Regions from separate parts of the Janthinobacterium sp. SUN033 genome, predicted to be linked through region 1. Evidence: predicted binding sites of a transcription regulator. Region 1 holds the regulator's gene; the other holds the start of a gene.
The links. Region 1 encodes LexA, which represses DNA repair genes until DNA is damaged. Its sites were predicted from a motif close to ACTGTATNNNNATACAGT; they were not measured.
Positions count from the first base shown of each region.

Region 2: a site for LexA is predicted at 1,486-1,503, ahead of OX460_RS24815 (DNA topoisomerase IV subunit B). Genes of this name have one in related genera too.

Region 1 is NZ_JAPQNV010000002.1:312,636-327,288, forward strand. It holds gene OX460_RS09985 (HD family phosphohydrolase) at 1-190, opposite strand, end outside; gene OX460_RS09990 (MBL fold metallo-hydrolase) at 389-1,285, shown strand; gene OX460_RS09995 (inorganic phosphate transporter) at 1,332-2,342, opposite strand; gene OX460_RS10000 (DUF47 domain-containing protein) at 2,385-3,011, opposite strand; gene OX460_RS10005 (replicative DNA helicase) at 3,106-4,491, opposite strand; gene rplI (50S ribosomal protein L9) at 4,627-5,082, opposite strand; gene rpsR (30S ribosomal protein S18) at 5,110-5,400, opposite strand; gene priB (primosomal replication protein N) at 5,426-5,725, opposite strand; gene rpsF (30S ribosomal protein S6) at 5,746-6,135, opposite strand; gene lexA (transcriptional repressor LexA) at 6,411-7,046, shown strand; gene OX460_RS10035 (tetratricopeptide repeat protein) at 7,118-7,891, opposite strand; gene OX460_RS10040 (cystathionine gamma-synthase family protein) at 7,971-9,215, opposite strand; gene purF (amidophosphoribosyltransferase) at 9,259-10,782, opposite strand; gene OX460_RS10050 (CvpA family protein) at 10,822-11,310, opposite strand; gene OX460_RS10055 (SPOR domain-containing protein) at 11,331-12,314, opposite strand; gene folC (bifunctional tetrahydrofolate synthase/dihydrofolate synthase) at 12,339-13,637, opposite strand; gene accD (acetyl-CoA carboxylase, carboxyltransferase subunit beta) at 13,739-14,611, opposite strand.
Region 2 is NZ_JAPQNV010000006.1:322,597-337,249, forward strand. It holds gene OX460_RS24815 (DNA topoisomerase IV subunit B) at 1-1,406, opposite strand, end outside; gene kdpF (K(+)-transporting ATPase subunit F) at 1,870-1,959, shown strand; gene kdpA (potassium-transporting ATPase subunit KdpA) at 1,959-3,764, shown strand; gene kdpB (potassium-transporting ATPase subunit KdpB) at 3,774-5,852, shown strand; gene kdpC (potassium-transporting ATPase subunit KdpC) at 5,863-6,438, shown strand; gene OX460_RS24840 (DUF4118 domain-containing protein) at 6,497-9,238, shown strand; gene kdpE (two-component system response regulator KdpE) at 9,235-9,933, shown strand; gene OX460_RS24850 (TorF family putative porin) at 10,065-10,820, shown strand; gene OX460_RS24855 (cobyrinic acid ac-diamide synthase) at 10,875-11,384, opposite strand; gene dapA (4-hydroxy-tetrahydrodipicolinate synthase) at 11,395-12,432, opposite strand; gene OX460_RS24865 (hypothetical protein) at 12,429-12,728, opposite strand; gene OX460_RS24870 (type 1 glutamine amidotransferase) at 12,947-13,945, shown strand; gene OX460_RS24875 (alginate lyase family protein) at 13,942-14,653, shown strand, end outside.

The DNA of each region.
Region 1 (14,653 bases):
GCCCCCCGGCCATGGGCCGGTACAGGGTGGCGCCATCGGCGCCGCTCATGCTTTTTGCCAGCAGCACGATGCGCTGCAACAGCGCGCCGATATCGTGCCCTTCGCCGCCCAGGCCATGGCCAAGCGCGACACTGAGTTCGGTCAATTGCTCCAGTCTGTGGGCGATTTTCTCAGGGTGCAACTGAGGCATGTTGGTGGCAATCCGGTAATGGGCAAGCAAAAAAGGGGAAGTCGGCAAGCGCCAGTGTAACGGCCACCCTGCGCACTGTACATTACTTAGTTGCAACAAAATGAAATAACTTGCCGTATTGCAACACACATAAATGTTGCCGCCAATCTCATTAATTAGAATAGAATCAACAATAATTACACCGTAACAAGGTACTGAATGAAATTCACGTTCAGGGGCGTGCGCGGCTCCATCCCCTCCCCCGGCCCGCGCACGGCGCGCTATGGCGGCAACACCACGTGCATCGAAGTACGCACCGACAACGATAGCCTGATCATCCTCGATGCGGGCAGCGGCATCTTCTCGCTGGCGCAGCAACTGCCGCCGGGCGAGCCCGTCGACGCGCACGTCTTCATCACGCACAGCCACTGGGACCACATCCACGGCCTGCCCATGTTTTCGCCCCTGTTCGTGGCCGGCAACCGCATGCGTCTGCATGGCGCCTTTGACGCCATCAGCGGACGCGGCATCGAGCACGTGATGGCGGTGCAGCTGCAAGGCAGCTATTTTCCTGTCAGCGAAGCGGCCATGGCGGCCAGCATCGAGTACCGCACCCTGGCGCCCGGCGAAGCCGTCGAGGTGGGGGGCGCGCGCGTGCGCGGCGCGGAAATGAACCACCCTGTCGTCAATCTCGGCTACCGCATCGACTGCGGCGGCGTCGCGCTGTTTTTCAGCGGCGACCATGAACCGTTCTACAACCTGCATCCGCCCGGCCATGCCGAGCACATGGCCTGCGCGGCGCGCAATGCGCAGCGCCAGGCCGGCATCGACGCGCTGGTCGCCGGCGTCGATGCGCTGATCATGGATTGCTCGTACACGCGCGAGGAATACCCGGGCAAGCAGGGCTGGGGCCACGGCACCTTCGACGCCGCCTTCGACCTCGCCCTGCGCTGCGGCGCGCGGCGCCTGTACTGCACCCACCACGAACCGACGCGCAGCGACGAGCAGCTCGAAGCCGTGTTTGCCGACGTGATGGGGCGCTACAGCAGCCGCCTCAATGGCCTGCAAGTGTTCCTTGCCTACGAAGGGCTGACGGTGGAACTGGCCGGCGCATAAAAAAAGGGAGCCGCGAGGCTCCCTTTTTACTGGCGTTGGCTATCCATTACATGATGTGGTGGCCAATCCACCACGCGACTGCTGCGACGAAGGCCGACGCGGGAATCGTGAAGATCCAGGCCCAGACGATATTGCCCGCCACGCCCCAGCGTACGGCCGACATTTTTTGCGACGAGCCGACGCCGACGATGGCGCCCGTGATGGTGTGCGTGGTCGACACGGGAATGCCCAGCGCCGTCGAGACGAACAGGGTGATCGCGCCGCCCGTTTCGGCGCAGAAGCCGCCGACCGGTTTCAACTTGGTGATCTTCTGACCCATGGTCTTGACGATGCGCCAGCCACCGAACAGGGTGCCGAAGCTGATGGCCGTGTAGCACGAGATGATGACCCACATCGGCGGCATGGCATCGGCCGCGCTCGAGTAACCGGCGGCGATCAGCAGCATCCAGATGATGCCGATGGTTTTTTGCGCATCGTTGCCGCCGTGGCCCAGGCTGTAGGCGGCCGCCGATACCAGTTGCAGGCGGCGGAACCACTTGTCGACCTTGCGCGGCGTCGAACGCACGAATATCCACGACACGAGCAGCATCATGATGGAACCGAACACAAAGCCCAGCACCGGTGCGATCACGATGAAGGCCACCGTTTTCCACAGGCCGGCCGCGACCAGCGCGCCCGTGCCGGACTTGGCGACGGCGGCGCCCACCAGGCCGCCGATCAGCGCGTGCGAAGACGACGAAGGAATCCCGTAGTACCAGGTAAACAAATTCCAGAAGATGGCGCCCATCAGCGCGCCGAAGATCACGTACTGGTCGATCACCGCCGGGTCGATGGTTCCCTTTCCCACCGTGGCGGCCACGGTCAGCTGGTGGAACACGAAGATGGCGACGAAGTTGAACGTGGCGGCCATGGCAACCGCGGTCTGCGGTTTCAATACGCCCGTCGAGACCACCGTGGCGATCGCGTTGGCGGCATCGTGGAAGCCGTTCATGAAGTCAAACAGCAGTGCGAGGACGATCAACAGGCCTAGCACGTAGATGCTGATTTGTATGGTCATTGTAGTTTCTTTTCTGATTCTGGTTCAGGACAGGCCCAACGCTTACGCGTTTTCGACGATGATGCCTTCGATAATATTGGACACATCTTCGCAACGGTCGGTCACGGTTTCCAGAATTTCGTAGATCGCTTTCAGCTTGATCAGGTTGCGCACGTCCGGTTCGTCGCGGAACAGCTTGGACATGGCGGCGCGCATCACGTGGTCGGCGTCCGATTCCAGGCGGTCGATCTCTTCGCAGATGGCGACGATCTTGCGCGAGTTGTCCATGTTGTGCAGCATGGCGACGGCGTCGCGCACTTTTTCGGTACAGGCCAGTACCAGTTCGGCCAGGCGCTTGGCTTCCGGCGTGACGGCCTTCAGGTCGTACAGCGAGACGGTTTGCGCCGCATCTTCCAGCAGGTCGAGGATGTCGTCCTGGCGCGTGATCAGCTGATGAATGTCATCGCGGTCGATCGGCGTGATGAAGGTCTTGTGCAGCATTTCCACGGTGGCGTAGGTGACTTTGTCCGCCTGTTTCTCGATGCTTTCGATCGCATGCACGCGGTTTTCCAGGTCATCGAAATTGGTCATCAGGCCGAGCATCTCTTTGGCGCCCTTGACGCACAATTCCGCGTGCTGGTTAAACAATTCAAAAAACTTGCCCTCAGTGGGCATCAAGCGTCCAAACATGTCATTCTCCGTTAAGCATTGAGTCGTGTTATTTACTACAGAAAGCCGCCCCTTTTGATGAAGGGGCGGCCAATGGAATATCAGTGCTGCTGTGTTAGTCGCCTTGGTAAAGCGCCAGGCCACCACTGTAATTGCCAAATTTGGTGTACTGCCCCATGAAGGTGAGGCGGATGCTGCCGATTGGACCGTTACGTTGTTTACCGATGATGATTTCGGCCGTTCCCTTGTCCGGCGAGTCGGGGTTATACACCTCGTCGCGGTAAATGAACAGGATCACGTCGGCATCCTGCTCAATAGCGCCCGATTCGCGCAAGTCGGACATGACAGGACGTTTGTTCGGGCGTTGCTCCAGCGAGCGGTTCAGCTGGGACAGCGCAATCACGGGGCAACCGAGTTCTTTCGCCAGGCCTTTCAAGCCCCGTGAAATCTCGGAAATCTCCGTGGCCCGGTTGTCGCCCGGCGTATTGGCCGACATCAGCTGCAAGTAATCGACGATGATCAGGCCCAGCTTGCCGCACTGACGCGACAAACGGCGCGAGCGGGCGCGCAACTCGATGGAATTCAAGGCTGGCGTTTCATCGATGTACAACTGCGCGTCGTTCATCTTCTGGATCGCATTCGTCAGGCGCGGCCAGTCTTCGTCGTTCAGGCGGCCCGTGCGCAGGCGGTGCTGGTCGAGCTGTCCGACGGAGCCCAGCATACGCATGGCCAGCTGGGCGCCGCCCATCTCCATCGAGAACACGGCCACGGGCAGGCCGCTGTCGATGGCCACGTTTTCGCCGATGTTGACGGAAAACGCCGTCTTGCCCATCGAAGGACGGCCCGCCACGATCACCAGGTCGCCCGGCTGCAGACCCGAGGTCATGCGGTCGAGGTCGATGAAACCGGTGGGCACGCCCGTGATTTCACTCTGGTTGTCGCGGCTGTACAGTTCGTCGATGCGCTCGACTACCTGCGTCAGCAGGGGCTGGATGGCGGTCCAGCCCTGGGCGCCGCGCGCGCCCTCTTCGGCGATGGCGAAAATCTTCGATTCGGCCTCATCAAGCATCTGCTTGACTTCCTTGCCCTGCGGGCTGAAGGCCGTGCCGGAGATATCGTCGGCGACGGTAATGAGTTTACGCAGCACGCCGCGGTCGCGCACGATCTCGGCGTAGCGCCGGATGTTCGCGGCCGATGGCGTGTTTTGCGCCATGGCGTTCAGGTAAGCGAGTCCGCCCACATCATCGGCCTTGCCGAGCTGGGTCAGGGTTTCAAAAACAGTAATGACATCGGCTGGCTTGGAAGCGTTAACCATCTTGACGATTTGCTCGAAGATGATGCGATGGTCATAGCGATAGAAATCCTCCGCATGCATGAAGTCGGCGATGCGGTCATATGCGGCATTGTCGCGCAGCAGACCACCGATAACGGATTGTTCTGCTTCGATCGAATGCGGCGGAATACGGAGGGAATCCAGTTGCGGATCAGAGGGGGCGTTCATGGCGCGAATTATACCCGCTTCGGCGTGCTGGCAAAAATAAAGGGCTGAAATTGAGCGAAAAAAAGGCCACAAAAAAGCCGGGCGAACCCGGCTTTTCATAGTGCGGCAACGCTTGCGGGCCAGGCCCGCAGACGATTACGCGTTCGCGTCTGGAACGACAGCGATAACAACTTCCACAACCACGTCGGTATGCAGAGCAACCGAAACGTTGTGCTCGCCAACGATCTTCAGCGGACCGGTAGGCATGCGGATTTGTGCTTTTTCAACAGCAAAACCTTGCTTGGTCAGCGCTTCAGCGATGTCGAAGTTGGTGACGGAACCGAACAGACGGCCATCAACACCAGCTTTTTGAGCAACTTGAACGGTCAGGCCGCTCAGTTTTTCGCCCTGGGCTTGCGATGCGGCCAGTTTAGCGGCAGCAGCTTTTTCCAGTTCGGCGCGCTTGACTTCGAATTCAGCCACAGCGGTTGCCGTAGCACGACGTGCCAGGCGTTGCGGGATCAGGAAGTTACGTGCGTAACCGTCTTTGACTTTGACGACTTCGCCGAGGTTACCGACGTTAACAACTTTTTCTAACAGAATGATTTGCATAGTTCTTCTCCAGGAATATCTGACCGATTAAGCGTGGTGCAGATCGGTGTATGGCAGCAGCGCGAGGAAGCGAGCGCGCTTGATTGCGGTGTCAACTTGGCGCTGGTAGTGCGCTTTGGTACCGGTCAGGCGTGCTGGCATGATCTTGCCGTTTTCTTGGACGAAGTCTTTCAGCGTGTCGACGTCTTTGTAGTCGACTTGCTCAACGTGAGCTGCGGTGAAGCGGCAGAACTTCTTGCGTTTGAACAACGGGTTTTGCTGTTTGCGTTTTTCTTTAAGCTTGAGCTTATTTTTGTCGAACTTTTTACCGAATGCCATGTCAGGCTCCTGTATCTAAAATGCGCTAGTCAGAATTGACTGCACTAAAATCAATGATGTGAAACACCAAACTCTTGCTGTTGCGGCTCTTCCTGGCCAGGAAACCCGTGAACTGATACACCCCGCCCAAGCTTGCCTGGCTGAACCGGCCTGAGATTTCGCCAGCGGCTAGCGCGGCAACATCAAACTCGGTCAAACGGGCAATTCCTGCTTCCATCTGCTGCGAACTGTGTTGCAATACTGCATTCACAATCGGCAGCCCTGCCGGGGTATAGCGCAATATTTCGCGCTCGGCAATGATGGCGGTTACTTGTAGCTGGTTCAGCGCACGATCCTGGTCAAGAATTAAGCTGCTGCTGCGGCTGGAGCGGCTGCTGGTGCTTCGGTGCGGTGGCTTTTGGCCGCGTCTTCGCGTTGTACCGATTTCATCATCGGCGAAGGAGCTGTTTCAGCTTTCTTCATTTTAACGGTCAGGTGACGCAACACGGCATCATTGAATTTGAATGCTGTTTCCAACTCGACCAGGGTCTCGTTGTCGCATTCGATGTTCAGGCAGATGTAGTGTGCTTTAGGCAGCTTTTGGATCGAGTAAGCCATTTGACGGCGGCCCCAATCTTCCACGCGGTGAACCGAACCGCCGCGGGTGGTTACGCTGGCTTTGTAGCGTTCGATCATCGCGGGCACTTGCTCGCTTTGGTCCGGATGGACGATAAAGACTATTTCATAATGACGCATGCAAACTCCTTCAGGTCGGATTGATAATCGCCCACCCCGGCGTCAAGACGGGTGTGGGAAGGTCAGCCGAAGATTATAACCGCCTTTTGCAAACGTTTCAATCATTCCTTCCACATGGGCCCGAAAAGCCCGCGCGCCGCCGTGCTTTCCGTCCGTGGACAAGTATTTCTTGCGAAATTCGCCCAAAACACGGAAATCCCCTTGCATAGTGAACGATACTGTACAAAAATACAGACTGTTCATATAGACAGCATTTTAGTATGCACCCACCGCTCATGATCAAGCTGACAGCACGACAAGAACAAATCCTGAACCTGATCAAGGACGCGATTGAAAACACGGGCTTTCCTCCCACCCGTGCCGAAATCGCCAATGAACTGGGTTTCAAATCGGCCAATGCGGCCGAAGAGCATTTGCAGGCCCTGGCCCGCAAGGGCGCGATCGAGATTTCACCGGGCACCTCGCGCGGCATCCGCCTGATCGGCGCCGCCGCCGAAGCGCTGCCATCGAAGGTGCCGGCAGCGCTGCTGATGTCGCTGCCCCTGATCGGCCGGGTAGCGGCCGGTTCGCCCATCCTGGCGCAGGAAAACCTGGAAGCGAGCTACAACGTCGACCCCGCCCTGTTTTCGGCCAAGCCTGACTTCCTGCTGAAGGTGCGCGGCTGGTCCATGCGCGACGCCGGCATCATGGATGGCGATTTATTGGCCGTCAAGAAAGTCGACAGCGCCAAGAATGGCCAGATCGTCGTGGCCCGCATCGGCGACGAAGTCACCGTCAAGCGCTACAAGAAGACGGGGTCCGTCATCGAATTGCTGCCGGAAAACCCCGACTTCAAGGTGATTACCGTGTCGCCGGAAGATGAGTTTGCATTGGAAGGTTTGGCCGTCGGACTCATGCGCAGTTGGCATTAAGAGGGAAAGCGCTTGCATCATACCTGCGAGCGCTTAACTCCCATCCTATTGAGCACATCGGCAAGACTGCCTTATTTGCTTGGCAAAGGACTGGTCACCCATTGCGGCGTGTTCGCGGTACGTGAGCGATTCAATTCACTCATTTCATTTTCTGTCTGAATTTTTTTATTCTCCGCCAAGAGATACGCCTCTGTTTTGGAGTGCCACTCATCGCGCTGCGCCAAGATATTTTTTGCCAGCTCACGCCCTTCGGCACTCACCCTCGCATAGGCTGCATCCATGCGCAGCTTGGCCTTTTCAAATTCCTGCTCATTCATCAACGATTCAATATCAGAAGGAATGGCTTTGCCAGGCGGCAAAGAAGCATTCAAATTACTGACAAAGCTGTTATAGCACGCCATCCAGGCATCGACACTATCGGCCACATCTCTGATTTGACGCTTGGTTTGGGAGAATGCAGGGATCACCGGGGTAACGCACTTGACCTTACTCAAGGCAACATCCTCGCCGGCATATGAGTTGACATAGTAATCAATGTCACCTTTTCGCGCGACACGGTTAGCCATAAGGGCAAGCGCGGCTTCGGCATTCTTGTTGCCCGCCTTGGAGGCCTGCCCAAACCATTGTCCGGCTTGCGCGGCATCGACAGCCACTCCTTCACCATACAAATACATCTCGCCCAAATGAAATTGAGCCTCGGCATTCCCGGCCTGAGCCAGTTTCTTGTACAAATCCAAGGCTTGTGGGTAAGCCTTGGATTGCAGGAATTTATTCGCATCCGTCAGGTCATCAGCATAGACAGCGCAAGAAAACAATAAAAAAACACTAAATACAATTTTTTTCATTCCCACTCTCCGATTGAGAAAAAGACACATATGCTTTAATTACACTTAAATGTAATCTTTTTCTCAAAAAAGTGAAACCTTATTCTTCTTCCAATGCGTGCTTGAAGTCTTCCAGCAGATCCACCTCATCCTCGATACCCACCGACACACGGATCAGCGACTCGGCGATGCCCATGCTGGCGCGCCGCTCGGCACCCATCTCGTAGAAAATCGTGTGGGCGACGGGAATGACGAGGGTGCGCGTGTCGCCAAGGTTACTGGCGGGAATGGCAAGATTGAGACGATTGAGGAAATCGAAGCAGTCGATGCCATCTTTCAATTCAAAGCTGAACAGCGAGCCATAGCTGCGGAACAAGTCCGTCGCCAGCGCATGCTGCGGGTGCGACGCCAGGCCCGGGTAATGCACGGCCGCCACTCTCGGATCGGCGGCCAGCATGGTCGCCAGCGCCAGGGCGTTCGAACAGGTGCGGTCCATGCGCAAGGCCATGGTTTCCGCCCCGACGGCGATATGGTGCGCCGCTTCCGGCCCCAAAGAGGCGCCGAAATCGCGCAAGGCCTTGGCGCGGATTTGCGCGATGCCCCACTGTGCGGGCGCCGCCTTCTTGTAATTCTCGAAGATGTTCGGATACTGCGTCCAGTCGAACACGCCCGTATCCGTCAAGCTGCCGCCCAGCGCATTGCCGTGGCCGCCGATGGATTTCGTCAAGGCATTGACCACCAGGCCCGCGCCCACGGCTTTCGGACGGAACAGGTATGGCGTCGTCATCGTATTGTCGACGATGTACAGGATGCCCTTCTCGCGGCACAAGTCACCGATCTTCTTCAGGTCGGCGATCTGCGTGCGCGGATTGGCAATAGTTTCCACGAAAACAATCCGCGTGGCCGGCGTGATGGCGGCCGCCACATTGGCCACGTCGGTGGCGTCGACGAACGACACGCCGATGCCCTGCCCCGTCACCGTTTGCCACAGGCTGTTGGTGTTGCCAAACAAAAAGGCCGACGACACGACATGGTCGCCCGCGCGCAGCAAGGATTGCACCACGGCACCGATGGTGCCCATGCCGGTGGCGAAGCACAGGGTCGCCACGCCGTCTTCCATCTTGTTGACCTTGTCTTCCAGCGCGGAAACGGTCGGGTTGCCCTGGCGGCCATAGCGGAAACCCGGCTCCTTGCCCTGGAACACGGAAGCGAGCTGGCGCGCATCGGCGTAACCAAAGGCAACGGAGGTGTGCACGGGCTTGTGCAGGGAGCCATGTTCGATGCCCTTGCGGCGGTCGTTATGCAGGATGGTGGTGGTAAAGCCGTAGTTTTTTTTATCGTTCATGATCGCAGAGAAAAAAATGCCCGGCATCGGCCGGGCAGCTTACTTATGCTTCTGTTGTCGCCAGGTTCAGGTTCAGCTGGGAACGCGGCGTATCTTCGGGCGCTGCCGCCTTCGGATGGTGGCGCGCATATTCCAGGCGGTCCAGGTATTCCTGCGACACGTCGCCCGTCACGTACACGCCATCGAAGCACGAAGCCTCGAAGTTGGTCAGGGCCGGGTTGACGTCGGCGATGGCCTGTTTCAGCGCGCCGATATCCTGGTACACCAGGTAGTCGGCCGTGATTTCGCGGCACACTTCTTCCGTCGTGCGGCCGTAGGCGATCAGTTCGTCGCGCGTCGGCATGTCGATGCCGTACACGTTCGGGTAGATCACCGGTGGTGCGGCCGAAGCGAAGATGACCTTCGTCGCGCCCGCTTCGCGCGCCATCTGCACGATTTCACGGCTGGTGGTGCCGCGCACGATGGAATCGTCGACCAGCAGCACCACTTTATCCTTGAATTCGGACGGGATCGCGTTGAGCTTCTGGCGCACGGATTTCTTGCGCGCCGCCTGGCCCGGCATGATGAAGGTGCGGCCGATGTAGCGGTTCTTGATGAAGCCTTCGCGGTACTCGATGTTCAGCGCCATGGCCAGCTGGATGGCGGCCGGACGCGAGGAATCGGGAATCGGCATGACCACGTCGATATGTACGCCAGGCAATTCAGCGCGGATCTTTTCGGCCAGGTACTCGCCCATTTTCAGGCGCGTGGCGTACACGGAGGCGCCGTCGATGACGGAATCGGGACGGGCCAGGTAGACGAACTCGAATACGCACGGGTTCAGGCTGGCATTGTCGGCACACTGGGCGCTGTGCAATTGCTTGTCAGCATCGATGAAGACGGCTTCGCCGGGACCGATATCGCGCACGAAGCGGAAGCCCATGCCTTCCAGGGCCACGGATTCGGAAGCGATCAGGTATTCGGGACCTTGCTCCGTTTCATTGATGCCCAGGCACAGCGGACGGATGCCGTGCGGGTCGCGGAAGGCCAGCAAGCCCACGCCGGCGATTTGCGCCACGGCAGCGTAGCCACCCTTGACGCGGCGGTTCAGCACGGTGACAGCCTTGAAGATGGCTTCCGGGTCCAGGTTCAGGCCCGTCGTCGCTTCCTGGATTTCATGCGCCAGCACGTTGAGCAGCACTTCCGAATCGGAATCGGTATTGATGTGGCGGCGGTCGTTCTTGAACATTTCCAGCTTCAACTGTTCCCAGTTGGTCAGGTTGCCATTGTGCGCCAAGGTGATGCCGAACGGCGCATTCACATAGAACGGTTGTGCTTCCTCTTCGCTCGACGAACCGGCCGTCGGGTAGCGGCAATGGCCGATGCCCGTCGTGCCTTGCAGCGAACGCATGTTGCGCGTACGGAAGACGTCACGCACGAGGCCATTGGCCTTGTGCATGGAAAACATACTGCTGTGATTGGTCGCAATCCCTGCCGCGTCCTGACCGCGATGTTGCAGGAGCAACAATGCATCATAGAGCAATTGATTGACAGGTTGATGGGAAACGACGCCGACGATGCCACACATGGTGTGCTCCTAAACTGTGCTACTGATTTTAAAAAAAATTCAAAATTTCACATGCTGCGCGTAAGCGGCAGGCAGATAAGGCTTGATGGCGCGCGCGCCCTGTTCCGCGAGCGGGCTGAGCTGCGCGTTTTTCCAGAATGGCTGCTGCGGTATGGACGTCATGCCACACAAGATGACGGCGGTCAGCACGATCACAAGGCCCCGCGCCACGCCGAACAGGCTGCCCAGAGTGCGGTCGGCCAGGCTCAGGCCCGTCACCTTGACCAGCGCGTCGACCGTCATGGACAGCAATCCCATCAAAATGCGCACACCGATGAACAGCACCACGAAGGCCAGCAACAATCGGATGGCTTCGCCCGGCACGGCTTCCGGCAGGAATTTCGCCAACGTGGCGCCATAGGCATTGGCAATGACAAAAGCCACGATCCAGCTGACCAATGACAGTATTTCCTTGACCAGGCCGCGCATCATGCTGATCAGCACGGACGTCACCAGCACGAACAGCACCAGGTAATCGAAGATCGTCACGCCCGTTCAGCCTTGCAACATCACGCCGGTACCAGGCTGCCGCCCAGGCCCAGCTTTTGCAGCTTGGCGCGGGTCTTTTCGGCGTCTTCGCGGCTGCCGAACGGTCCCACGCGCACGCGGATGCGTTCGCCCGCCGGGCTGGAGACTTTCTGCGTGTACGACTTGATGCCCGCTTCGCGCAGCTTGTCCTGCAATTCGTCAACCTTGTCCTGCGTCGCCAGCGCCGCCACCTGCACCACGAACTTGCCGCTGCCGGCGTCGTGCGCCTTGTCCTGCACCTTCTCTTGCGGCTTGTCCTGCGGCTTGCCTTCCAGGATGGCCAGCGCGCGCGCGGCATCGTCGGCCGATTGCGCCGGCTTGGCAGGCTTCGGCTCGGGCTTGGCTTCCGGTTTTACTTCATGCTTGGGCTCAGGCTTGGACTCGTGTTTCGGCTCGGCCTTGGGTTCCGGCTTGGTTTCGTGCTTCGGTTCCGGTTTTGGCTCCACCTTGACCGGCTTGGGCTCGGGTTTCGGTTCCACGTAGGCTGGCTTGACCGGCGCAGGCTGGACGGCGGCCAGCACGGGTGCCGGTGCAGGCGTCGGCTTGGCCGCAGGCGGCAGCGGCGCGTCGACGATCTCCTCGGACTGGTCCAGGCCATTCGATGCGGCCCGGACCGGAACGGCCGGCACGGGCGCCGGTGCAGGCGCTACGGCCTTTTCCTTCGACGGAATATCGATGGCGATATCGTTGAACGGCGCCTTCGGCTCGGAGTCGAGCAGCATCGGCAAGCCGACAGCCACGCCCAGGGCTAGGGCAATGGCCCCGACCAGGCGGCGGCGTGCGCGCTTTTTTTCAGGCAAGACCGGATCCGGCGCTTCCTTGCCGCCACGGCGCGATCCGCCGCCACCGGAGGTGTTGGCGGCGCGTTTGCGGGTCGGCGACTGTGCTTCGCCAGGGACATAAAAGCCGCTGTCTTCGCCAGAGGATTCTTGCTTGTTTTTAAACAGTTTCGAGAACAAGCCCATGCGTGATTTTCAGTCGAGTGCGTTTCAGTGAAGTGAGGATTTTCGGGCCTTCATCACGCCGGCGACGGTGAGGAAAGAACCAAAGACCACAATTCTATCATTCTCACCGGCCCGGCTCATTGCATTTGCAAAAGCTTGTGCCGGATCATCGAAAATAGACACAGTATGTTCGCTGCTGTCGGGCTTATCTTCGAGCATGATCTGCACCTTGGCGGCCAGTTCGGAGGCCGTGGCCGCGCGCGGCGAAGGCAGGCCCGTCAGGCACCAGTGGTCGACGTGCTCGCTCATGGCGGCCAGCACGCCATCGATATCCTTGTCGTGCATGGAACCGAACACGGCATAGGTGTACGGGTGGAAACCCATATTGCCCAGGTTCTGGTTCAGCGCCGACGCCGCGTGGGGGTTGTGCGCCACGTCGAGGATCACGCTGGGGCGGCCAGGCAAGACCTGGAAGCGGCCCGGCAGCTCCACCGTCACGAGGCCCGTGCGCACTTCCTGCGCGCCCACGGGCAGTTTCAGCTTCAGCACTTCCAGCGCGGCCAGCACGGCCGTCGCATTGAGGATCTGGTTGGCGCCGCGCAAGCTCGGGTAGGCCAGCGAATTGCGGCGCTGCTCGCGCCCGCCGTAGTTCCACTGCTGCTTGTCGCCCGAATAGTTGAAATCGCGGCCCATCAGCCACAGGTCGGCGCCGATGGCCTCGGCATGGTCGATCAGCGACTGCGGCGGCACGGGGTCGCTGCAGATGGCTGCCTTGCCCGGACGGAAGATGCCCGCCTTTTCAAAGCCGATCGCTTCGCGCGTATCGCCCAGGTAATCCGTGTGGTCGATATCGACGCTGGTGACGATGGCCACGTCCGCATCGATCACGTTGACGGCGTCGAGGCGCCCGCCCAGGCCCACTTCCAGGATGGCCACGTCCAGCTTGGCCTGCGACAGCAGGTGCAGGATGGCCAGGGTGGTGAATTCGAAATACGTCAGCGGCGTGTCGCCCCGCACGGCTTCGACGGCATTGAAGCTGGCGACGATCTGTTCGTCGCTGGCCATCTCGCCCAGCACGCGGGCGCGCTCGTTAAAATCGAGAAAGTGCGGCTTGATGTACAGCCCCACTTTGTAGCCGGCACGCAACAGCACGGATTCCAGCATGGCACAGGTGGAACCCTTGCCATTCGTGCCCGCCACCATGATCACGGGGCAAGTAAACGCCAGCTGCATGCGCGCCTTGACGGCTTGCACGCGGTCCAGGCCCATGTTGATCTGGGTTTCCGAATGGCGGGTTTCCAGCATGGCGAGCCAGTCCGGCAAGGTGGTGGGGAGCTTGTGCATGGGAGACTTCTTGATGAGGAGACAGTGCGCGAGGCGCGGAGATGGTGTGGCGTGGCAACCGGGCGTGTCCTGCGGACGCCGCCCGGCCTGTTACGTTGGCGTTACGCCAAGACTTCGACGGCCTGGTTTTGCAACAAGGCCAGCAGGCGGGCGATTTCTTCGCGCATCTTGCGGCGGTCGACGATCATGTCGACGGCACCCTTGGTGACGAGGAACTCGGCGCGCTGGAAGCCTTCCGGCAGTTTTTCGCGCACGGTGTTTTCAATCACGCGGGGGCCGGCAAAGCCGATCAGCGCTTTCGGTTCAGCAATGACCACGTCGCCCATGAAGGCGAACGAGGCGGACACGCCGCCCATGGTCGGGTCGGTCAGCACGCTGATGAATGGCAATTTCTTTTCCGACAGCTTGGTCAGCATGGCCGTGGTTTTCGCCATCTGCATCAGGGACAGCAAGCCTTCCTGCATGCGCGCGCCACCGGTGGCGGTGATGCAAATGAACGGCACTTTCTGTTCCAGCGCGATTTGCGCGCCGCGCACGAAGCGCTCGCCCACGACGGAGCCCATGGAGCCGCCCATGAATTCGAATTCGAAGCACGCCACGACAACCGGCAGGCTCATGATGGCGCCGCCCATGACGACCATCGCATCCGTCTCGCCCGTCGCTTCCATGGCGGATTTCAGGCGGTCCGGGTATTTCTTGCTGTCCTTGAACTTCAAGGTATCGACAGGCAGGATTTCCTGACCGATTTCATAGCGGCCGCCCGCGTCGAGCAGGCTGTCGAGGCGTTCACGCGCGCGGATGCGCATATGGTGATCGCATTTCGGGCACACGTGCAAATTCGATTCCAGGTCCGTACGGTACAGCACGGCTTCGCACGACGGGCATTTGACCCACAGGCCTTCCGGCATGGTCTTGCGCGCGGCAGCATCAGAACGCTGTATGCGCGGTGGCAGCAGTTTTTCCAACCAACTCATATTTTCTCCTTGGGCCCTTGTAGGGGTAGCGTCGGTGGACGC
Region 2 (14,653 bases), on a different contig from region 1:
GAATTCAAGACCTTGCCGCGCAGGGGAAGAATTGCCTGGAATTCCTTGTCGCGGCCCATCTTGGCCGAACCGCCCGCCGAGTCGCCCTCGACGAGGAACAGTTCATTGCGCGTGATGTCCGACGATTCGCAGTCGGTCAGCTTGCCCGGCAAGACGGCGACGCCCGAGGATTTTTTCTTTTCCACTTTTTGCAGCGAGCGCTGGCGCGATTGCGCCTGCTTGATCACCAGCTCGGCCAGCTTCTTGCCGTAGTCGACGTGCTGGTTCAGCCACAGTTCCAGCGGCGGCTTGGTGAAGGTCGAGACGAGGCGCACGGCGTCGCGCGAGTTCAGGCGTTCCTTGATCTGGCCCTGGAATTGCGGGTCCAGCACCTTCGCCGACAGCACGAACGAGGCGCGCGCGAACACATCTTCCGGCAGCAATTTGACGCCTTTCGGCAGCAACGAGTGCATTTCGACGAAGTTTTTCACGGCGCCGAACAGGCCGTCGCGCAAGCCCGATTCGTGCGTGCCGCCGTTCGAGGTGGGAATCAGGTTGACGTACGATTCGCGCACGATGGCGCCTTCTTCCGTCCACGCCACGACCCAGGCCGCGCCTTCGCCCTCGGCAAAGCCTTCCGAGTCCGGCCCCGCATACTGCGCACCTTCGAACAGGGGAATCAGCGTTTCGCCATTCGATACCTGCGCCAGCGTTTCGGTCAGGTAGCCGCGCAAGCCTTCCGCGTACTGCCAGGTTTGCGTATCGCCGGTTTTCGCGTTGGTGAGGGTGACGGTGACGCCCGGCAGCAGCACGGCTTTCGAGCGCAGCAGGCGTTGCAGCTCGGTTTGTGAAATGTTCGGCGAATCAAAGTATTTGGCATCGGGCCAGGCGGTGACGCGCGTGCCTGACTTCTTGCCGTCGCGCGGGGCGGGGCGGGAGCTCAGGGGCTCGATCACGTCGCCGTTGGCAAACACCATGTGATGCAAGCCGTTGCCGTCGCTTTCCTTGCGCCAGACGGTGATTTCCAGGCGCGTCGACAGCGCATTGGTGACGGACACGCCGACGCCATGCAAGCCGCCCGAGAACGCGTAGGCGCCGCCCGAACCCTTGTCGAACTTGCCGCCCGCGTGCAGCCGCGTAAACACGATTTCCACCGTCGGCACGCCTTCTTCCGGGTGCAGGCCGACGGGAATGCCGCGGCCATTGTCTTCGACGGTGATGCTGCCATCCGTGTTTTGCGTCACGGCGATATGCGTGCAATGACCGCCCAGCGCCTCGTCGGAGGCATTGTCGATCACTTCCTGAATGATGTGCAGCGGATTTTCAGTGCGGGTGTACATCCCCGGGCGCTGCTTGACGGGTTCCAGTCCTTTCAGGACACGGATGGATGATTCGCTGTAGTCGGATGCTGGTTTTTTAGTGGCCATACGTGTTCAAGCTAAGTAAAGACAGTGGTTGGAACGCCAGGCCAGGGCACTGCGGGGCACAGTGACAGCGGCGGCGATAACTGTATGAATATACAGTATATCCCGTCCAGCGTCACTGGGGGAGGGCAGTGCGGCAGGCTTGGCGTCCTTGTGCGGACGCTCGCGCATTCTATCTTGTCCCGCGAGCAATAGCGCTACTCCAAGGCAACAACAGTGCGCCGCGCGCGTGGTTTGGCGCCCATTGTGAAGGATTTTATGCGGTAAAGCGCCCGTTTTTACATCTTGTTTACAGCTGCCTCCCCAGTCTTTACGAATTTTTTAGACCCTTTTGGCTAATCTGCTCACTATCAAAACAAACCTGAATGAGGGTGGGAATGGATCTCGTGTATCTCGGCTTGATTGCCGTGTTTTTCGTCGTGGCGGCCGGCTTTGCCGTCGCCTGCGACAAATTAGGGAGCGTCAAATGAACGCGTTTTATGTGCTGGGCGCCGTCGTGTCGGCTGGCCTGCTCGTGTACCTGCTGGTCGCGCTGCTGAAGGCGGAGGAACTGTGATGACGACGCAATCGATATTGTTATTGGTGGCTTTCCTGGCCGTGCTGCTGGCCGCCGGCTATCCGCTGGGCCTGTATATGGCCAGGGTGGCCGGCGATGGCCCCGTGCGCGGCCTGGGCTGGCTGCAAAAGCTGGAAAACCTGCTGTACCGCTGGTCCGGCCTGCCCGCCGACAAGGCCATGGGCTGGAAAAGCTATGCCATCGCCCTGATCGTCTTCAATACCGTGGGCGCCGTCTTCGTGTACGGCCTGCAGCGCCTGCAGGGCTTCTTGCCCTTGAATCCCCAGGGTCTCGGCGCCGTCAGCCCCGATTCCTCGTTCAATACCACCGTCAGCTTCGTCGCCAATACCAACTGGCAGGGCTACGGCGGCGAACAGACCATGAGCTACCTGACGCAGATGCTGGGCATGGCATGCCAGAACTTCTTTTCGGCGGCCACCGGCATCGCCGTGATCTTTGCGCTGGTGCGCGGCTTCGCCTCGCGCTCGGGTAAATCGATCGGCAATTTCTGGGTCGACCTGGTGCGCTCGACCCTGTACATCCTGCTGCCGCTGTCCCTGGCCCTGTCCGTCGTCTTCATGGGCGAAGGCATGATCCAGAATTTCTCCGCCTACAAGGAAGTGACCCTGCTCGACCACGTGGCGTATGAAACGCCGAAAATGACGGCCGACGGCCAGCCCGTGCTGGATGCCGCCGGCAAGCCCGTGATGGAAGCGCAGGTGGCGACCACGCAGACGATCGCCATGGGGCCCGTCGCGTCGCAGGAATCGATCAAGCTGCTGGGCACGAATGGCGGCGGCTTCTTCAATGCCAATTCCTCGCACCCGTATGAAAACCCCACCGTGCTGTCGAACTTCCTGCAGATGCTGGCCATCTTCATCATCCCCGCCGGCCTGTGCTTCACCTTTGGCCGCATGGTGGGCGACCTGCGCCAGGGCTGGGCCGTGCTGGCCGCCATGACCCTGATCTTTGTCGTCATGACGGCCGGTGTGATGAGCGCCGAGCAGCAAGCCAATCCCGCCTTGCAAGGCCTGGGCCTGGACCAGCAGGCCAGCAGCCTGCAATCGGGCGGCAATATGGAAGGCAAGGAAACGCGCTTCGGCATCAGCTCATCGACCCTGTTCGCGGCGGTGACGACGGCCGCATCGTGCGGCGCCGTCAACTCCATGCACGATTCCTACATGCCCCTGGGCGGTATGGTGCCGCTGCTGCTGATGCAGTTCGGCGAAGTGATCTTCGGCGGCGTGGGCACGGGCCTGTACGGCATGCTGATGTTCGCCATCCTGGCCGTCTTCATCGCCGGCCTGATGATAGGCCGCACGCCCGAATATCTGGGCAAGAAAATCCAGGCCTATGAAATGAAGATGGTGTCGCTGGCCATCCTGATTACGCCAGCCCTCGTATTGACGGGCACGGCGATCGCCGTGATGGTCGAACCGGGTACGGTGGGCGTGGCCAATCCGGGCGCGCACGGCTTCTCGGAAATCCTCTACGCCTTCACGTCGGCGGCCAACAACAACGGCAGCGCGTTTGCCGGCCTGTCCGCGAACACGCCGTTCTACAACGTGATGCTGGCGATCGCCATGTGGTTCGGCCGCTTCGGCGTGATCGTGCCCGTGCTGGCGGTGGCCGGTTCGCTGGCGGCCAAGCAGCGCCTGTCGGCCAATGCCGGCACCATGCCCACGCACGGCCCCATGTTCATCGGCTTGCTGATCGGCGTTGTCGTGCTCGTCGGCGTTTTGAATTACGTTCCCGCGCTGGCCCTGGGCCCGATCGTCGAACACCTGCAACTTTTCATCAAATAAGAGGCTACCATGTCACGCACAAGCCTGACCTTGTTCGATTCCGCACTGATCGGCCCCGCCGTCGTCGATGCGTTCAAAAAACTCGACCCCCGCACGCAGTGGCGCAGCCCCGTGATGTTCGTCGTCTACGTGGGCAGCATCATCACGACCCTGCTGGCCATCCAGGCCCTGAATGGCCAGGGTGAAGCGCCATTCGGCTTCATCGTCGCCGTCGCCGTGTGGCTGTGGTTTACCGTGCTGTTCGCGAACTTCGCCGAGGCGCTGGCCGAAGGCCGCAGCAAGGCGCAGGCGGCATCCCTGCGCGCCCTCAAGCAAACGGTGATGGCAAAGAAAATGCAAACGCCGAAGTACGGCACTTCCTGGCTGCCCACGCCGGCCACCGACCTGCGCAAGGGCATGACGGTGCTGGTCGAGGCGGGCGACGTCATTCCCGCAGACGGCGAAGTGACGGCCGGCGTGGCCTCCGTCGACGAGAGCGCCATCACGGGCGAATCGGCGCCCGTCATCCGCGAGTCGGGCGGCGATTTTTCCGCCGTGACGGGCGGCACCCGCGTGCTGTCGGACTGGCTGCTGGTGCGCGTTTCCGTCAATCCGGGCGAAGCCTTCATCGACCGCATGATCGCCATGGTCGAAGGCGCCAAGCGCCAGAAGACGCCGAATGAAATCGCCCTGACGATCCTGCTCGTCGCCCTGTCCATCGTGTTCCTGATCGTCACCGTGACCTTGCTGCCGTATTCGCTGTTTTCCGTGGCGGCGGCCGGCAGTGGCACGCCGGTGACCATCACCGTGCTGATCGCGTTGCTGGTGTGCCTGATCCCGACCACCATCGGCGGCCTGTTGTCCGCCATCGGCGTGGCCGGCATGAGCCGCATGATGCAAGCCAATGTGATCGCCACGTCGGGCCGCGCCGTGGAAGCGGCCGGCGACGTGGACGTGCTGCTGCTGGATAAAACGGGCACCATCACCCTGGGCAATCGCCAGGCTTCCAGCTTCGTGCCGGCGCCCGGCGTAACGGAGCAGCAGCTGGCCGATGCGGCGCAACTGGCCTCCCTGGCCGATGAAACGCCGGAAGGGCGCAGCATCGTCGTGCTGGCCAAGCAGAAGTTCAATATCCGCGAACGCGAGATGGCCAGCCTGCACGCCACCTTCGTGCCCTTCACGGCGCAGACGCGCATGAGCGGCGTGGATATTCCGGGCGGACAGCAGGTACGCCAGCTGCGCAAGGGCGCGGCCGACTCCATGAAAAAGTATGTGGAAGCGCTGGGCCAGCCGTATCCGGCCGAGGTGGGGCGCGCCGTCGACGACATCGCGCGCCGCGGCAGCACGCCGCTGGTGGTGGTCGATGATGGCCGCGTCATGGGCGCCGTGGAGTTGAAGGATATCGTCAAGGGCGGCATCAAGGAGCGCTTCGCGGAACTGCGCCGCATGGGCATCAAGACCGTCATGATCACGGGTGACAACAAGCTGACGGCAGCTGCCATCGCCGCCGAGGCGGGCGTGGACGATTTCCTCGCCGAAGCGACGCCGGAAGACAAGCTGAAACTCATCCGCAGCTACCAGTCCGAAGGCCGCCTGGTGGCGATGACGGGCGACGGCACCAACGATGCTCCGGCGCTGGCGCAGGCCGACGTGGCCGTGGCCATGAACTCGGGCACGCAGGCGGCAAAGGAGGCGGGCAATATGGTCGACCTGGACTCGAACCCGACCAAGCTGCTGGAAATCGTTGAAATCGGCAAGCAGATGCTGATGACGCGCGGTTCATTGACGACGTTCTCGATCTCGAACGACATCGCCAAGTACTTCGCCATCATCCCGGCCGCCTTCGTGGGCACCTATCCGCAATTGAAGGCGCTGGACATCATGCACCTGGCCAGCCCTGCGTCGGCCATCATGTCGGCCGTGATCTTCAATGCCTTGATCATCGTCGTGCTGATTCCATTGGCGCTGAAAGGCGTGCAGTACCGGGCCATCGGTGCGGCCAGCCTGTTGCGCCGCAACCTGCTGATCTACGGCCTGGGCGGCATCGTCCTGCCCTTCATCGGCATCAAGCTGATCGACATGCTGCTGTCCGCACTCAATTTAGTCTAAAGGAACCATCATGAGCACTATCGTACGTCCCGCCCTGGTCCTGTTTGCCGCGCTGACCGTGATCTGCGGCGTCGTCTATCCGTTTGCCACGGCCGGTATCGGGCAGCTGGCCTTCAACGATGAAGTCAACGGCAGCATCGTCGAGCGTGGTGGAAAACCTGTCGGATCGAGCCTGATCGGCCAGTCCTTCACCTCGCCCAAGTACTTCTGGGGCCGGCCATCGGCCACCGCGCCGATGGCGAATAACGGCGCCGGTTCGGGCGGTTCGAATCAGGGTCCGAGCAACCCGGCCCTGGTGGACGCCGTCAAGGCGCGCATCGCTGCCCTGCAGGCAGCCGATCCGGGCAATCGCACCCCGATCCCTGTCGACCTGGTGACGGCGTCGAGCAGCGGCCTGGATCCGGAAATCAGCCTGGCGGGCGCCTTGTACCAGGCGCCGCGCGTGGCCCGCGTGCGCGCCGTGCCGCTGGCGCAGGTGGAAAACGCCATCGCCAAGGTGCAGAAAACCGCGTATATCGGCTTTTTCGGCGAACCGCGGGTCAATGTGCTGGAACTGAATCTGGCGCTGGATGCGGCCGCGAAGTAAGATGATGCAGGAGCAGAGCCGCCGGTTTTGCCCCTGGTTTTGACATTAAAAGATGCCCATGCTCCCCAACGACAGCCAACGCCCCGACCCTGATGCCCTGCTGGCGCAAGTGCAGGCGCAGGAAAAGAAAGCCGCGCGCGGCCGGCTGCGCATTTACTTTGGCGCCTCGGCCGGCGTCGGCAAGACCTATGCGATGCTGGCCGCCGCCCGCAAATTGCTGGCCGATGGCCAGGACTTGCTGGTGGGCGTGGTGGAGACGCATGGGCGCCAGGATACGGCGGCCCAGCTTGATGGCTTGCCCGTGCTGCCCCTGAAGGCCATCGAATACCGGGGCAAGACCTTGTTCGAGTTCGACCTGGACGAAGCGCTGCGCCGCGCGCCGGCGCTGATACTGATGGATGAACTGGCCCATTCGAACGTGGCCGGTTCGCGCCATCCGAAGCGCTGGCAGGATGTCGAGGAATTGCTGGCGGCCGGCATCGACGTGCTGTCGACCGTCAACGTGCAGCACCTGGAAAGCCTGAACGACGTGGTGGGCGGCATCACGGGCGTGCGCGTGGCCGAAACCCTGCCCGACACGGTGTTCGACCGCGCCGATGAAGTGGTGCTGGTCGATATCCCCGCCGATGAATTGCTGCACCGCCTGAAACAGGGCAAGGTGTATCAGCCGCAGCAGGCCGAGCGGGCGTCCCAGCATTTTTTCCGCAAGGGTAATCTGATCGCCCTGCGCGAACTGGCCTTGCGCCGCACGGCGGACCGGGTGCAGGACGACGTGCAGGCTTATCGTGTCGAAAAATCGATCAATCCCGTGTGGAAGACGGGGGCCGCGCTGCTGGCCTGCGTGGGACCGCACGCGGGGGGCGAGCACGTGATCCGCAGCACGGCGCGCCTGGCCAGCCAGCTGAACGCGGAATGGCATGCGTTGTACGTGGAAACGCCGCGTTTGCAGCGCCTGCCGGCGGTCCAGCGCGAGCGCATCCTGAAAACCCTGAAACTGGCGCAGGACCTGGGCGCGCGCACGGCCGTCAATCCGTCTGCCGATATCGCCGGCGCCGTGGTCGAGTATGCACGCAGCGCGAATATCTCGAAAGTCATCGTGGGCCGTAGCCGCGCCGGTGCGCTGGCGCGCCTGTGGCATGCGTCGCCAGCCGCGCGCATGGCCAGCCTGGCGCCCGATATCGATCTGATCGAGGTGGGCTTGCCGCCTGCCGATGCGGCGCCCCGGCGCGCGGCCGGCGAAGATGCGGAAGCGCCGCGCCGGCCCTCGCGCCATTGGCGCTACATATTGGCCGCCGGCGCCAGCCTGGCCACGGCGCTCGCCTCCGTCCCCCTGCAGCCCTATCTGGACCTGGCCAATATCGCCATGCTGTCCTTGCTGACGGTGGTGCTGGTGGCCGTGCGCCTGGGGCGCGGGCCGGCGGCGCTGGCCAGCCTGGTGGGCGTGGCTTGCTTCGATTTCGTCTTCGTGCCGCCGCGCTTTTCGTTTGCCGTGGGCGATTTCCAGTATGTGATCACTTTTGGCGTGATGCTGGCCGTGGGCCTGATCACAGGCCACCTGACTGCCGGCCTGCGTTTCCAGGCGCGCGTGGCCTCGCACCGCGAAGCGCGCGCCCGCGCCCTGTACGAATTCTCGCGCGAGCTGTCCGGCGTGCTGCAGACAGAGCAGATTTTCGACATCACGAAAAGCGCCATCGAACGCGCTTTCCGCGCGCGCGCCACCTTGCTTTTACCTGATGACAAGGGCAGCTTGCAAGCCCCGAACGGCGGCGAGCCGCTCGATATCGGCATCGCGCAGTGGGCTTTCGACCATGCGCAGGCGGCGGGGACAGGCACGGATACCTTGCCCGCTTCGCCCATTTTCTACCTGCCGCTGATCGCACCTATGCGCACACGAGGCGTGCTGGCACTGCTGCCGCTCGATGGCGCGCACCGCGGGCGCTGGCTGCTGGTGCCGGAACAGCGCCAGCACCTTGACACCTTTGCCGCGCTGGCGGCCATCGCGCTCGAGCGCGTGCACTACATCGACGTGGCCCAGGGCGCGCTGTTGCAGATGGAGTCCGAGCGCTTGCGCAATTCGTTGCTGGCGGCCCTGTCGCACGACTTGCGCACGCCCTTGACGTCGCTGGTGGGCCTGGCCGAATCGCTGGCCTTGTCGAAACCGGCGCTGTCGCCCGCGCAGCTGGACATGGCGCGTTCGCTGCAATCCGAAACCGTGCGCATGAGCGCCCTGGTGGCGAACTTGCTGGACATGGCGCGCATCGAAAGCGGCCAGGTGCGCCTCAACCTGCAATGGCAGGCGCTGGAGGAAGTGGTGGGCAGCGCGCTGCGCGCCAGCGGTCCGCAATTGCAGCAACACGCCGTGCAGACGCAGCTGGCGCCGGACTTGCCGCTGGTGCGCTACGACGCTGTGCTGATCGAGCGCGTGCTGTGCAACCTGCTGGAAAACGCGGCCAAGTACACGCCGCCCGGCAGCACCATCACGGTCGCGGCCGGGGGGCATGGCCAGTTCCTGCAGGTGACGGTGGCTGATGATGGACCGGGCTTGCCGCCCGGCCGCGAGGAAGCGATCTTTGAAAAATTTACGCGCGGCGAGCGCGAATCGAACAAGCCGGGCGTCGGGCTGGGGCTGGCCATTTGCCGCGCCATCGTCGAAGCCCACGGCGGGACCATCCACGCGCAGCCGCACGCGCCGGGACGGGGCGCCGCCATTGTGTTCAGCCTGCCGCTGGGCACGCCTCCGGCGCCGCCGGAGATCGAATTCGACGACGCCAACGACCATGAAACAGGAAAACCAACATGAACGAACCTTCCGCCACCGCCCTGCTGGTCGAGGATGAACCGCAAATCCGCCGCTTCGTGCGCGCCGCGCTGGAGGACGAGGGCTGGCAGATTTTCGAATCGGCCACCATGCAGCGGGGCCTGATCGATGCGGGCACGCGCCGGCCCGACCTGATCGTGCTGGACCTCGGTTTGCCCGATGGCGACGGCATCGATTTCATCGCCGACATCCGCAAATGGTCGGCCGTGCCCATCATCGTGCTGTCGGCGCGGGTCGACGAGCAGGACAAGATTCGCGCGCTCGATGCGGGCGCCGACGACTATCTCACCAAGCCCTTCGGCGTGGGCGAACTGCTGGCCCGCGTGCGCGCCACCCTGCGCCGCCAGCGCCAGCCTGCCGCCAGCGACGATGGCGTGGTGCAGTTTGGCGACGTGCGCGTCGATTTGAAGGACCGTCTGGTGACACGCAACAAGCAGCTGGTGCACATGACGCCGACGGAATTCCGCCTGCTGTCGGTGCTGGTGAAAAACGCGGGCAGGGTGGTCACCAATCCGCAGCTGTTGCGCGAAGTATGGGGGCCGTCGAACAGCGAAAACGGCCACTACCTGCGCATCTACATGGGCCACCTGCGCCAGAAGCTGGAAGCCGACCCGGCCCAGCCGCAGTACCTGCTGACGGAAACGGCCGTCGGCTACCGGTTGCTGCTGCCGCTCTAACACCTGTTATTTCCCTGTTGGAAAACAGGCGCCGCGCGCGCCAGGGGGACGCTTTACCCATTTTTTTGCAGCGGCGGGCCAGCTGCGCCATGTTGGCAAAGGCCCATACCACCCATGAAGAAGAAAAAACCATGAATAAAATGCTACTGGCACTTGCCCTAGCCACCCCCTTCATCGCCTTGACGGGCAGCCTGGCCCACGCGGATGAGGTCAAGCCCGACAATGAAGTCAGTTTCAATGTGGCCGGCGTGTCCGATTACCGCTATCGCGGCATCTCGCAGACGCGTTTGAAACCGGCGCTGCAGGGCGGCGTCGATTACGTCAACAACCCGACGGGCCTGTATGCGGGCGCCTGGGCCTCGACCATCAAGTGGACCAAGGACGCGGGCGGCAGCGGCGACGTGGAAGTGGACCTGTATGCGGGCAAGCGCGGCCAGTTGACCGGTGATATCGGCTATGACGTGGGCGTGCTCGCCTACGTGTATGCGGACAACGGCTTGAAGAATATCGGCCTGGCCAACGCGGACACGCAGGAAGTCTACGGCCAGCTGTCGTATGGTCCCGCCTACGTCAAATATTCGCACGCCGTCTCCAACCTGTTCGGCATCGTCAACAGCAAGAACAGCGGCTACCTGGACATCGGCGCGACCATCGACCTGACGAACGGCTGGACCGGCAACCTGCATGCGGGCCACCAGAAGGTCAGGAACAACGACGCGTCGAGCTATACGGACTGGAAAGTGGGCGTCACGCGCGACTTCGGCTTTGTTTCGGGCGCGCTGGCCGTGATCGGCACGAACGCGGGCAAGTCGGCCTATGCCTCGCCCGTGAATGGCAAATTCATGGGCAAGACGGCGCTGCAGCTGACGGTCAGCAAGACGTTTTAATGGACTGAGTTGACTGAAAGGAGAGGCGGCGCATGCGCCGCCTTTTTTGCGTACTTACGCTGGCAGGTTGAAAACGGCGCAGTACAGCTGCCCCAGTCCCACCACGCGGGCGGAGGGGATCTGCGCGGCCAGCGCATGGGCGGGTGCCGCTTGCGCGTCCGTTGCCAGCAGGACGCGCAAGCCTGGATTGACGCTGCGCGCGTGTGCGATGCGGCGCGCCAGGCCCGCCTGCGCGGCGCCATCGACGACACCGTCGAGCGGCACCACCAGCACGCGCGCGGCGATCAGGGCCGAACGGCTGCCCATGGAGTCGCGGCCTTCGCTGTCGATGACGATGTCGTGGTAGCAGTGCACCAGGTGCTCGAGCTCCGGCTGCAAGCCCTTGGCGCTGATGGCGCGCGCCATCAGGCGCGGCCGCGTCAGGCTGCCGTGCATGGCGCCGTCGTGCAGGTTCCTGGCCTGCGCCATGGCGCCCTGGCGCGGATCGGCATCGAGCAGCAATACCTTGCGTCCGGCCAGCGCGCGCGAGGCGGCCAGCCGTCCGGCCAGGATGGATTTCTCCATGCCCCCGCGTTCATCCGTGATGGCGATGATCATCTTGGCGCACGGCTGGCATGATGTTGGCGGGGGAAACCAGCTGCAGCAGACAGCCTTCGCGCGGCGCATCCCTGTCGCTGGCGGTCCATGCGGGCAGTTCCATCAGGGGTTCGAGCGCCGCGGCCAGGGCGGCCTGGCCGGCGGCGGACATGGGCGTCATCGGCAGGCGCAATGCGTCGCGCACCTTGCCTTGCATGGCCAGCGCCGCTTTGACGGGAGCGGGATTCGGTTCGGCAAACAGCAGGCGGATGACGGGTAGCATGATCTTGAACAGGGCGCCGGCGGCGCCGTGGCGGCCCTGCTTGACCAGATGATATAGCTGCGCATACAGATCGGGACGGACCTGGGCGGCGGCCGACATGGCGCCGTGGCCGCCCATGGACAGGCTGGCCAGCAGCAGCGCATCGTCGCCACACAGGACGTCCAGGCGCGTGTCGAGCAGCAGTTCGCCCAGTTGCTGCAGCTTGCCGCCCGCTTCCTTGATGGCGACGAAGTGCGAGTCGCGCGCCAGCAGCGCGGCTGTCTGCGGTTCGACATTGACGCCCGTGCGCGCCGGCACGTTGTACAGCACGATGGACTGGTCGGTGGCGGCGGCGATGGCCTGGAAGTGGCGCACGATGCCGTCCTGCGACGGGCGCACGTACGCGGGCGCGGAGACCAGCAGGCCGGCCAGCGGATGGTCGTTGTAGCGCTGCACCGTGGCGACGACGCTGCGCGTATCGCTGCCGCCGATCCCCATCACGACGGGGAAACGGGGGCCGACGGCTTCGAGCACGCTGTCGAGCAGCATGGTCTGTTCCGCGGCGCTCAGCATGGCCGCTTCGCCCGTGGTGCCGCACACCACCAGGCCATCGATGCCGCTGGCGGCCAGTTCGCACGCCAGTTGCTGGGCGGCGTCGAAGTCGATTTCGCCATCGACATCAAGGAATGGCGTGACCATCGGCACCCAGATGCCCTGGAAGTGCGCAGTGATGCGCGAGGAAGACATCGCGTGTTCGCAGGCATACTGGTTCATAGCGATTTCCCCTGGCTGATGCGGCCAAATTCTGCCGCCGGCAGTAGGCGCATGACGGCATCCATGGTCAGGCGCAGGGCCGGTTCCGTCACGCACAGCCAGACTTTCATGCGTTCGGCGTGGTCGACTGCCTCGACGCGCATGAATGACAGCATGCCGCCGCAGGTCCGCACGACCAGCTGGCGCAGCTCGGCCAGGCAGGCTTTGTCGACCGTGATATGCATGAGGAAGGTGGGCAGGCGGGGATGGCGGTGGGGCAGGGCTTGATGCGTTTGCAGGCGTGAATGGGGTTCCATGGTGGCTTTGCAGCGGTGGTTGAGGTACGCTCAAGATTAGCAGCGGGGGCGTAAAGATTCTCTAAAAAGCGGTGCCGCCAGCGTAAACGGGCTGTATGCATCGGGCGTGGACGTGTTGCGTGGATGCCCCGCGCGTGGGCTTTTGTTACAAAATTGAATCGTGCTTTCCGGGGCAGGGGTTTATATTGAAAACGTCTCCGCTTTCAGTCAGCTCCGCCATGTCAGACGAAAAAGATCCCCAGCTTCCCCCTTCCACCGATCCCGCGGCGCCAGCTTCGGCGCGGCCCGACCGGGTAGGCAGGGCGCCCGATGATGAGCACCGCGCGCGCGATGCCGCACCCCGCTATCTGAAGGACAACGACACGCCGCTGGCGCTGGCCTGGCGGGTGATCTCGTCGCGCTACCGCTCCATGCGCGACAAGGCCAGCCGCGATTTCATGCGGCGCACCCTGCGCATCGGCATCTCGGCGCGCATTTTCCACCCCGAACCGGGTGCCACTGGCCTGCGCAGCAAGAACCTGCAATACCTGGAAGAGTCGATCGCCCAGTGGGTCATGTCGCGCGACGTGCTGGTGTTCATGATCCCGACCGTCAATACCAGCGGCCAGCTACACCCGAGTAACATCACCTTGCGCCACTATGCGCGCCACCTGGACGGCCTGGTGCTGCAGGGCGGCGCCGACGTCTCGCCGCAGACGTATTCGGAGGCGGCCACGCGGCCCGAATGGAGCGGCGACCGCGCGCGCGACCTGTACGAACTGGAACTGCTGCACGAATTCGTCGATGCGGGCAAGCCCGTGCTGGGCATCTGCCGCGGCTGTCAACTCATCAACGTGGGCTTTGGCGGCACCCTGTACCAGGACATCGCCTCGGATGTGGAAGGCGCCACCTCGCACGTCAATGACCTGTATGACCGCCACCGCCACAGCATCGTCTTCCCGAAAGGCTCGTCGCTGGCGGGGCTGTTCCCGAAGACGGGCGAGGCGCTCGTCAATTCCATCCACCATCAGTCGGTCAAGGACCTGGGGCGCGACATCACGGTGGAAGCGTATTCGCAAGGGGACAATATCGTCGAAGCCATCCGCTACCAGCGGGCGCGCTTCGTCATGGGCCTGCAGTGGCACCCGGAATTCCATTCGGCGGGCGGCGTCGAACTGCTCGATTGCACACCCATCCTCGATAACTTTTTGCGCGCGGCGCGGGAGACGCGGTTTTGAGTACGCACCTGATGCGCCGGCGCATTGTGCTGGCCGGCCTGCTGGCGCTGCCCCTGGCTGGCTTGCGCGCGGCGCCGCGCCCGCATGAAGGCGCGCTGCCGTTTGCGCTGACGTCCGCCGCGCGCGTCCGCACGCTCAAGGCGCGGGTGGTGCCGGCCATTGCGGAACAGGTGGTCAAGGCGGCGCGCAAGGATGCGGCGCGCCCCGTGCACCTGATGGCCGAAGTGCGCACGGGCGGCTTGCTGAAGGGCGAGGGCGGACGCGAGACCAGCCAGCAGGCGCAGGAAGACTGGCGCCAGGCGCGCCTGCAGGCGCTGGCCTGGAGACTATCGGGCGAGATGGCGCATTTCGAGGCGGCGCGCCAGCTGCTGCTGGCCTGGAGCGGCGCCTACCAGCCGTCGTTCAGTCCCGTCGACGAGACGGAGCTGGCCAGCTTCCTCATGGGCTTTGACCTGGTGCAGGAACGCTTGAACGGCGTCGAGCGCGAACAGGTGCAGGCGTTTTGCCGCACCCTGGCGCACGGATATCTGAGTGACCCCATCAAGGTGGGCGGCCCGTCCACGGCGCGCAACAACTGGCATAGCCACCGCATCAAGATCGGCACGGCCGCCGCGTATGTCACGGGCGACGCCTTGCTGATCGCGCGGGCGAAGGAACGCTTCCTGGCGCACGTGCCGCGCAATATCGGCGTCGGCGGCGTACCCTTCG